DNA from 2 places in the Streptomyces sp. NPDC021749 genome. Region 2 is predicted to be linked to the other one. Evidence: riboswitches for the same ligand, from Rfam matches in the RefSeq annotation. Region 2 holds a riboswitch; the other holds the start of a gene.
The links. Region 2 has a riboswitch for guanidine ahead of AB0G35_RS07020 (ACT domain-containing protein). Riboswitches for the same ligand answer to the same signal wherever they lie in the genome.
Positions count from the first base shown of each region.

Region 1: it holds a riboswitch for guanidine, as region 2 does, so the genes downstream of both, AB0G35_RS13455 (multidrug efflux SMR transporter) here and AB0G35_RS07020 (ACT domain-containing protein) in region 2, are expected to answer to the same signal.

Region 1 is NZ_JBFACE010000011.1:33,216-37,044, reverse strand. Features, by position in the region: gene AB0G35_RS13460 (transglycosylase domain-containing protein) at 1-954, shown strand, start outside; gene AB0G35_RS13455 (multidrug efflux SMR transporter) at 983-1,303, opposite strand; guanidine-III (ykkC-III) riboswitch at 1,335-1,402, opposite strand; gene AB0G35_RS13450 (co-chaperone GroES) at 1,479-1,781, opposite strand; gene AB0G35_RS13445 (DUF3618 domain-containing protein) at 1,958-2,275, opposite strand; gene bcp (thioredoxin-dependent thiol peroxidase) at 2,455-2,922, shown strand; gene AB0G35_RS13435 (HAMP domain-containing sensor histidine kinase) at 2,981-3,829, opposite strand, start outside.
Region 2 is NZ_JBFACE010000005.1:126,136-129,964, reverse strand. Features, by position in the region: gene AB0G35_RS07045 (alpha/beta hydrolase) at 1-547, shown strand, start outside; gene AB0G35_RS07040 (hypothetical protein) at 875-1,090, opposite strand; gene AB0G35_RS07035 (helix-turn-helix transcriptional regulator) at 1,282-2,178, shown strand; gene AB0G35_RS07030 (DUF397 domain-containing protein) at 2,114-2,332, shown strand; partial or broken gene AB0G35_RS07025 (transposase) at 2,522-2,623, shown strand; guanidine-III (ykkC-III) riboswitch at 2,705-2,774, shown strand; gene AB0G35_RS07020 (ACT domain-containing protein) at 3,062-3,454, shown strand; gene AB0G35_RS07015 (LysR family transcriptional regulator) at 3,444-3,829, opposite strand, start outside.

The DNA of each region.
Region 1 (3,829 bases), on a different contig from region 2:
GGCTTCGCGCCCGCCAACGAGGACGACCGCTCCTACGGGCCGATCACCGTCACCGAGGCCACCGACAAGTCCGTCAACGCCGTCTACGCCCAGATGGGCATCGACGTCGGCCCGGACCAGGTCAAGGACACCGCCGTCGACCTCGGCATCCCCGCCGACGCCCCCGGCCTCGCCGCCTCCCGCGGCGCGATCGCCCTGGGCACCGCCACCCCCAGCATCCTGGACATGACCCAGGCGTACACCACCCTCGCCCGGCACGGCGAACGCCGCCCCTACACCCTCATCAACAAGATCACCAAGGGGGACGAGGAGATCGAGCTGCCCGACCGCGAGACGACCGAAGCCATCCCGCGCGAGGCCGCCGACACCACCACCTCCATCCTGCGCAGCGTCGTCGACGGCGGCACCGGCACCGCCGCCCAGGCCGCCGGGCGGCCCGCCGCCGGCAAGACCGGCACCGCCGAACAGGACAAGGCGGCCTGGTTCGCCGGCTACACCCCCGACCTCGCCACCGTCGTCGCCGTCCTCGGCCAGCACCCGGAGACCGCCGCACAGGAGCCGCTGTACGGCGCGGCGGGCCTGGACCGGATCAACGGCGGCGACTTCCCCGCCCAGATCTGGGCCGACTACACCGCGGCCGCCCTCCGCGGCCGCCCCGTCCACGACTTCGACCTGGAGCTCGCCGACGGCGCCGACCCCGCACCGTCGGTCGAACCCTCCGACAGCGACTCACCGTCCCCCGACGACTCCGACCAGCCCTCCCCCGGACCGTCCGACTCCCCGACCCGGCCCACCCCGACCACCGGCCGGCCGACCCCGCCGACCACCGGACCGCCCTCCCCCACCTTCCCGACACCGACGCCGCCCACCACCGAGCCCACGAACGACTTCCCCACCCTGGGCCCGGACGGCGACGCACTGAGCCGGCGGCTGCGCGCCCGATGGGGCATGTGACGCGGGGCAAACCCGTACGGCGGGCGGCTCAGTGGCCGGACGTCGCCTTCAGGCCGACCACGGCCACCAGCAGCAGACAGATGAAGAAGATCCGGGCCGCCGTGGCCGGCTCACCGAGCACCACCATGCCGACCACCGCGGCACCCGCCGCCCCGATACCGACCCACACCCCGTAGGCGGTCCCGATCGGCAGGGACCGGGCCGCGTACGACAGCAGCAGCATGCTGGTCAGGATGCCCGCGCCGGTGAACACGCTGGGCCACAGCCGGGTGAACCCCTCGGTGAACTTCATCCCGATCGACCAGCCGACCTCCAGCAGACCGGCGACCAGCAGCAGGACCCACGCCATGACGGCACCTCCGTGAACAGGCTTCAACAGGGGTGCGTCGTCTTGTCCTGACCCGGTACGGCGCGTCTCGTCGGGTCCTTCGAGGCTAGCAAAGCGGGCCGCGCCGGGCAGCGGAACGGGCGGTGACCCCGGCCACCGCCCGCATTCCGTACCGCGCACCCGCCGCCGGTACCGGCTACAGGTACAGCCCCGTCGAGTCCTCCGCGCCCTCCAGCCGCTCCGCGGCCACCGCGTGCAGGTCCCGCTCGCGCATCAGCACGTACGCCACACCGCGCACCTCGACCTCGGCCCGGTCCTCCGGGTCGTACAGCACCCGGTCGCCCACCTCGACGGTCCGCACGTTCTGCCCCACGGCGACGACCTCGGCCCAGGCCAGGCGCCGGCCGACCGCCGCGGTCGCGGGAATGACGATGCCCCCGGACGAGCGGCGCTCGCCCTCGGGGATGTCCGTCCGGACCAGCACACGGTCGTGCAGCATCCGGATCGGGAGCTTGTCGTGGGTGTCCTTGGTGTTATTCGGGCTCACGCCATGACCGTACCTGGCCCGGCGCCCCGATCACGCACCGCGGCCCGGATCGGCCCGGCCGCCGGCGCCCCGCCCACCGTCCGGCCCCGCCGCCGCTCCGGCGCGCGACCGCCCGGCCGGGCCGCCGCTCAGTCGCGCCGCTTGGCCCGCAGCGTCAGCAGCCCCACCACGGCCACCCCGACCAACGCCACCGGAACGATCCGCTCCAGCCGCGGCGCCCCGTCCTCCGACACCAGCTGCCCCCGCACGTCCGCGAGCGCACGGTGGGTGACCACATACGCCCGCCCGGCCGTGCGGTCCACCGCCGCCATCGCCTTCGCCTTCGCCTCACCCATGATCGTCTTCGGGTGCAGCCGCACACCGATCTCGTCGAGCGTGACGGCGAGCTCCTGCCGCCTGCGGACGATGTCCGCCTCGATCTGCGCCGGGGTCCTGGCCTCCGCCACCGCGCTGCCTCCGTCGTCTCGCGCCATTCGTGATGGACAGTCTGTCAGCTCACACCGTCGCGCGCCCCACAGCACCCCCGTTTCGCGCACCGGCAGCCCCCACGGCCCCCGGCTGTCGGCCCCGGTGGCTAATGTCGAAGGCGTACCGATCCCGCTGACACCGCCGTACGAGGAGAACCATGAGCGAGCGACTGCAGCCCGGCGACACCGCCCCCGCCTTCACCCTGCCCGACGCGGACGGCAAGCAGGTCTCGCTCGCCGACCACCAGGGCCGCAAGGTCATCGTCTACTTCTACCCCGCCGCCCTCACCCCCGGCTGCACCAAGCAGGCCTGCGACTTCACCGACAACCTCGACCTCCTCGCCGGCCACGGCTACGACGTCATCGGCATCTCCCCCGACAAGCCGGAGAAGCTCGCCAAGTTCCGCGAGAAGGAAGACCTCAAGGTCACCCTCCTCGGCGACCCCGACAAGTCCGTCCTGGAGAGCTACGGCGCCTTCGGCGAGAAGAAGCTCTACGGCAAGACCGTCACCGGCGTCATCCGCTCCACCGTCATCGTCGACGAGGACGGCAAGGTCGAACGCGCCCTCTACAACGTCAAGGCCACCGGCCACGTCGCCAAGATCATCAAGGACCTCGGGCTGTAACCCCCGGGACGCGTCTTCCGGAGCGGCCCGGAAGCCCCGGACGACCCGGAAGACCGCCCTACGGCCCCGAAGCGGCCACCGGCACCGCCACCGCCGCCCGGTCCGGCAGCTCCAGCACGGCCTCGGCGCCGCCCTCCGCGGCGGCGCCGAAGTCCAGCCGCGCCCCCAGCACCTCCGCCTGACCCACCGCGATCGTCAGCCCCAGACCGTGCCCGGTCCCCCGCTCCGGCGCCGCCGTACGGAACCGCCGCGGCCCCTCCGCGCACAACTCCGCCGGATACCCCGGCCCGTGATCCCGCACCACGATCCGCGACCCGGCCACCACCACCTCGATCGGCGGCTTCCCGTGCTTGGCCGCGTTCGCCAGCAGATTCACCAGCACCCGCTCCACCCGCCGGCGATCGGTCTCCACGATCCGCGACTCCCCCTCCACGGCCACCGACACATCGTCCACCCCACGCTGCCGCGCCGCCCGCTTCACGATCCCCCGCACCAGCGACGGCAACTCACAGGCGTCGAGATCCGCCCGCTCCACCCCCGCGTCCAGCCGCGACACCTCCAGCAGATCCTCCACCAGCCGCCGCATCGCCTGCGCCCGGTCCCGGACCAACTCCACCGCCCGCGGCTGCGGCAACAACTCCGCCGCCGCCACCAGCCCCGCCACCGGCGTCCGCAACTCGTGCGCCACATCCGCGGTGAACTCCCGCTCGGCCTCCACCCGCGCCGCCAACGACATCGCCATGTGATGCACACTCCGGCCCAACTCGGCCACCTCGTCCCGGCCGTTGCTCGCCAGCGCATCCGCATCCGGCGGCTCCCCCGCCGCGATCCGCCGCGCCGCCGCCGCACTCAGCCGCAACCGCCGCGACAACCGCTGCGCCACGAACCACGACACCACCGCCATCAA
Region 2 (3,829 bases):
GGCGGACGGCGGCCGGTCGCAGCTGCTCGCGTCGCTGGCCTTCACCCGTAAGGAAGCGGCCGGGCTGGGCGGCGACGGGGAGTCGGTGGTGCTGGCCGGCTGGTCCGCGGGGGCCGGGGCGGCGCTGGGTGTGGCGCTGCGGCCCGAGCTGTCGGACGGGTGGCGGCCGGCCGCGGTGGCCGGGATCGCCGGCCGGTACGACCTGCCGGCACGCACCACCGGCACGGCCCCGCTCGCCGATCTCGCCGATCTCACCGAGGGCCGGGACCCGGCCGTCCCGGTGCATCTCGTGCACGGCAGCCGCGACACGATCGTGGCGCCCTCGTACTCCCGCGACCTGGCGGACGCGCTGCGCACCGCGGGGCGTCCGGTGACGCTGGAGGAGCCGGCGACCGACCACGCGGGTGTGATCATGACCGAGTACGACCCGGCGACCGACCGCTGCGTCCCGACCGGCGCCGGGCCCGCGGTGGCAGCGGGAGAACTGGTGGCGGGAGTACTGGCAGCAGCCGGGGGCGACGCGCACCGGAGCGGTCACTCTTCGTGATGGCGTGATCGGGATTCGCCGTTACCGCGACCGGATCAAGGTCGACAAGCCCTACGCCGTCGACTTCGATCTGACCGCGATCGATGAGCTGTAACAAGCCCTCAGGTCACCCTCGCCCGCCCCCGCCGGACGACCATGCATTGAGCCTCCGCACGGACTCCGCCAACTCCCGCCGTCTGGCGTCGTGATCCGCAGGGCCCTGCCCCGCCTCCGCCCCCCACGCGTACGGCCGGACGAGCTGGCTGCCCTCGCCGCACAGCGGGAGCAGGCCGGGCGGCACTCGGGCAGCCCGGACGAGGCGGCGCCGGCCGCCGGGTTCCGCGTGCGTCACAGGGCGGCCGCCTTCCGCAGAACGCCGGCGAGCTTGCGGGCCGTGGCCGCGTTGCAGTTACCGAGGGCGACGAGCGGGACGCCGTAGCCGCCCGCGAAGCCGGGCAGATCGACGCCGAGCGAGGGCAGCGTGATGCCGTTGTCCTTGAGCGCGGTACGCAGTTCCTCGGCGCTGTCGTGCACGTCGTCGGGGGTGGAGTCGTGAAGGGGCATGGAACCCTGAACCTTCCTGTACGCATGGCAACGAACCACTCACACAGTGACGTCACGCGGCGTAGCGTGAAAGGGGGTTGGGCTCCCGATCGCGGCGTCGGGAATGCACGGCGTTGAGCTGTGGAAATGCGGGGAACCGCCGGGGCTCGCCCGCAACGACTGCGCATCAGCTACACGTACGGCGGTGAACCGTGGCGCGACGTAAGGACATCGACGGCTCGGCCGGAGTCCCCACCTTCTACGGCAAGGAACTGCGCTACCAGCGGGAGCTGGCCGGGCTCACCCTCCAGCAGTTGGTCGAGGGCAGCTTCTTCGGGCAGAGCCACCTCAGCGAGATCGAACGCGGCGAACGGCGCATGCCGCCGGAGCTGGCTGAGCACGTGGACAAGGTGCTCAAGACGGACGGCTTCTTCAGCCGCTGCTGCGAGGACGTGCGGAGGGCGAAGAACAAGGGGCACGCCGACTACTACGCCGCAATCCTTGAGTTGGAGGAGCGTGCCCAAGACGTCGAGGAGTGGGCTCCTGATCTGATCCCCGGCGCCCTGCAACTTGAGCCGTACATCCGCGCGGTCATTCGCCAGGCATACCCATGCGCACCAGAGGAGCAGGTGGCGGAGAAGCTGTCCGCCCGGCAGGAGCGCGCTTGGCTGTACCAGCACCCCAAGAGCCCGGAGAACTGGCTGATCATGAGCGAGTTGGTGCTGCGGCGGCCGCTTCTCGACCCCGACGAGATGGCCGAGCAACTCGCCCACCTTCTCGACGTCTCCCGGCACCACCGCTTCATTCCACAAATCCTCCCGTGGAATGCGGGTGTCCATCCCTTCACGATGGGCATGACCAAGATCCTGAGCTTCAGCGACGCCCCGCCACTCGTGTACACGGAGGGGATGTACAGCGGACACATCATCGATGACCCTGGAATCGTACGACAGTACGCCAAGGCATACGATCGGCTCAGGGCCGCCGCCCTGTCCCCGAAGGCGTCTCTGAAGTTGATCGAGCAGGCAGCGGAGGACTACCGAAATGGCAAGCAGTCACCTGGACTTGAGCGCAGCTCACTGGCGCAAGAGCAGCCACAGCAATGGTGACGGCGGCTCCTGCGTCGAGGTCGTCGACGGCCTCCCCGGCATCGTCCCCGTCCGCGACTCCAAGGACCCGCACGGGCCAGCCATAATCTTTCCCGCCACGGCCTGGTCGTCGTTCATCGGCGCCGTCAAGGACGCTGCACTGCACGGGACTTGAGACACGTGGGCGGGCGGCGTCTGCGGGAATCGCGCCCGCCGCCGACCCGCCGACGCGTCGTGGCCCCGCAGGGGGTCAAGAAGATCGCCAAGGTCCAGGCCGGCCGAGCACGGTCTGCCGTTTTCGGGCTGGAGCCTGGCCAAGCTGGCCGACTCCTTGGTCGCCGACCCGGTGTCGCGCCTGGTGGTCAGGGAGCAGCGCGGCATGATCCGCCGCTACATCGTCTGACGGAACAAACACACCGCCGACGAACGCCTACGCAACGTGGTCGACCGGGCGAACGTCGCCTGATGCGGCACTGGAATGAGAACTGCCGTCGGCTCCTGCCATCCGGCTGAGTCAGGTATGCGCCGTCTGGGCTAGAGTACGCGGCGGTGACGCCGTTCCGGCGTTGCCCCGGACGAGAGCGTTGCCGTACCCGGCCCAGCAAAGACGGCTCGCAGCGCACCCATGCATCGCATCGATCTCGTCGAAATCGCTGGTTCCCTCCTCATCCTGATCGCCTTCGTCGCCGGTCAGACCCGGCGCCTGCGCCCGGACTCACCCACCGCCCTGTCGCTGAACCTCGTGGGCTCGGCGACCCTCGCGGTGCTCGCATTGCGCCAGAGGTCCTGGGGCTTCCTGATGCTGGAGGGCACCTGGGCCCTTGTGTCCGCCGCTTCCCTGACCGCCGTGTGCCTGCGCACAGCGGACCGTCCCGACACCCGCCTGACTCCCGAGGAGATCCCCATGGCAGGAGAGAAAGACCTTCGCAAGCTGCTCGCCGGAATGAGCCCGCAGCTCAACCCCGGGGAGTACGTGTTCACCGTCGCCCCCGACGGCCGCATTCCCGCCGGCGTCCGCCCCGTCGTCACCGTCGCCGAGGAGGAGGGACTGACCCTCGTCCTGCACAGACAGGATGCCGACCGGGCCGGCCTGGCCTACGACTACATCGCCAGCTGGCTCACCTTGCGCGTGCACTCCTCGCTTGAGGCGGTCGGCCTCACGGCGGTCTTCGCCGAGGCCCTCGCCCAGGCCGGGCTCAGCTGCAACGTGGTCGCCGGCTTCCACCACGACCACCTGTTCGTCCCCCACGCCGACGCCCACCGGGCCCTGGCCGCCCTGGAGCAGCTCACCCACTGACGGACCTCTGGCGGGCGGGGATGTGAGCCGTCGCCTCCCGCAGCGCTGTGAGGAAGGCCCCGGCAGACGGGGTCAGGGACCGGCCCCGGGCCGTGGCGGCGTACACCGCCCGCGCCGGGATGTCCTCGTCGGGGACCGGTAGCAGGGCGATGTCCGGGCGTACGGACTCGGCGGCCAGGGCGGGCACCAGGGTGACGCCGAGACCGGCGGCGACGTACCCCTGCTTGGCCGTCCATTCGCTGACGACATGCGCGATGCGCGGCCTGAAGCCCTGGCGCAGGGCGGCGTCCAGCAGGGTCCCCTCGGGGCGCGAGCTGCCGGATATCCAGTCGGCGTCGGCGAGTTGGCCGAGCCGTACCGGGCCCCCGCGGGTGG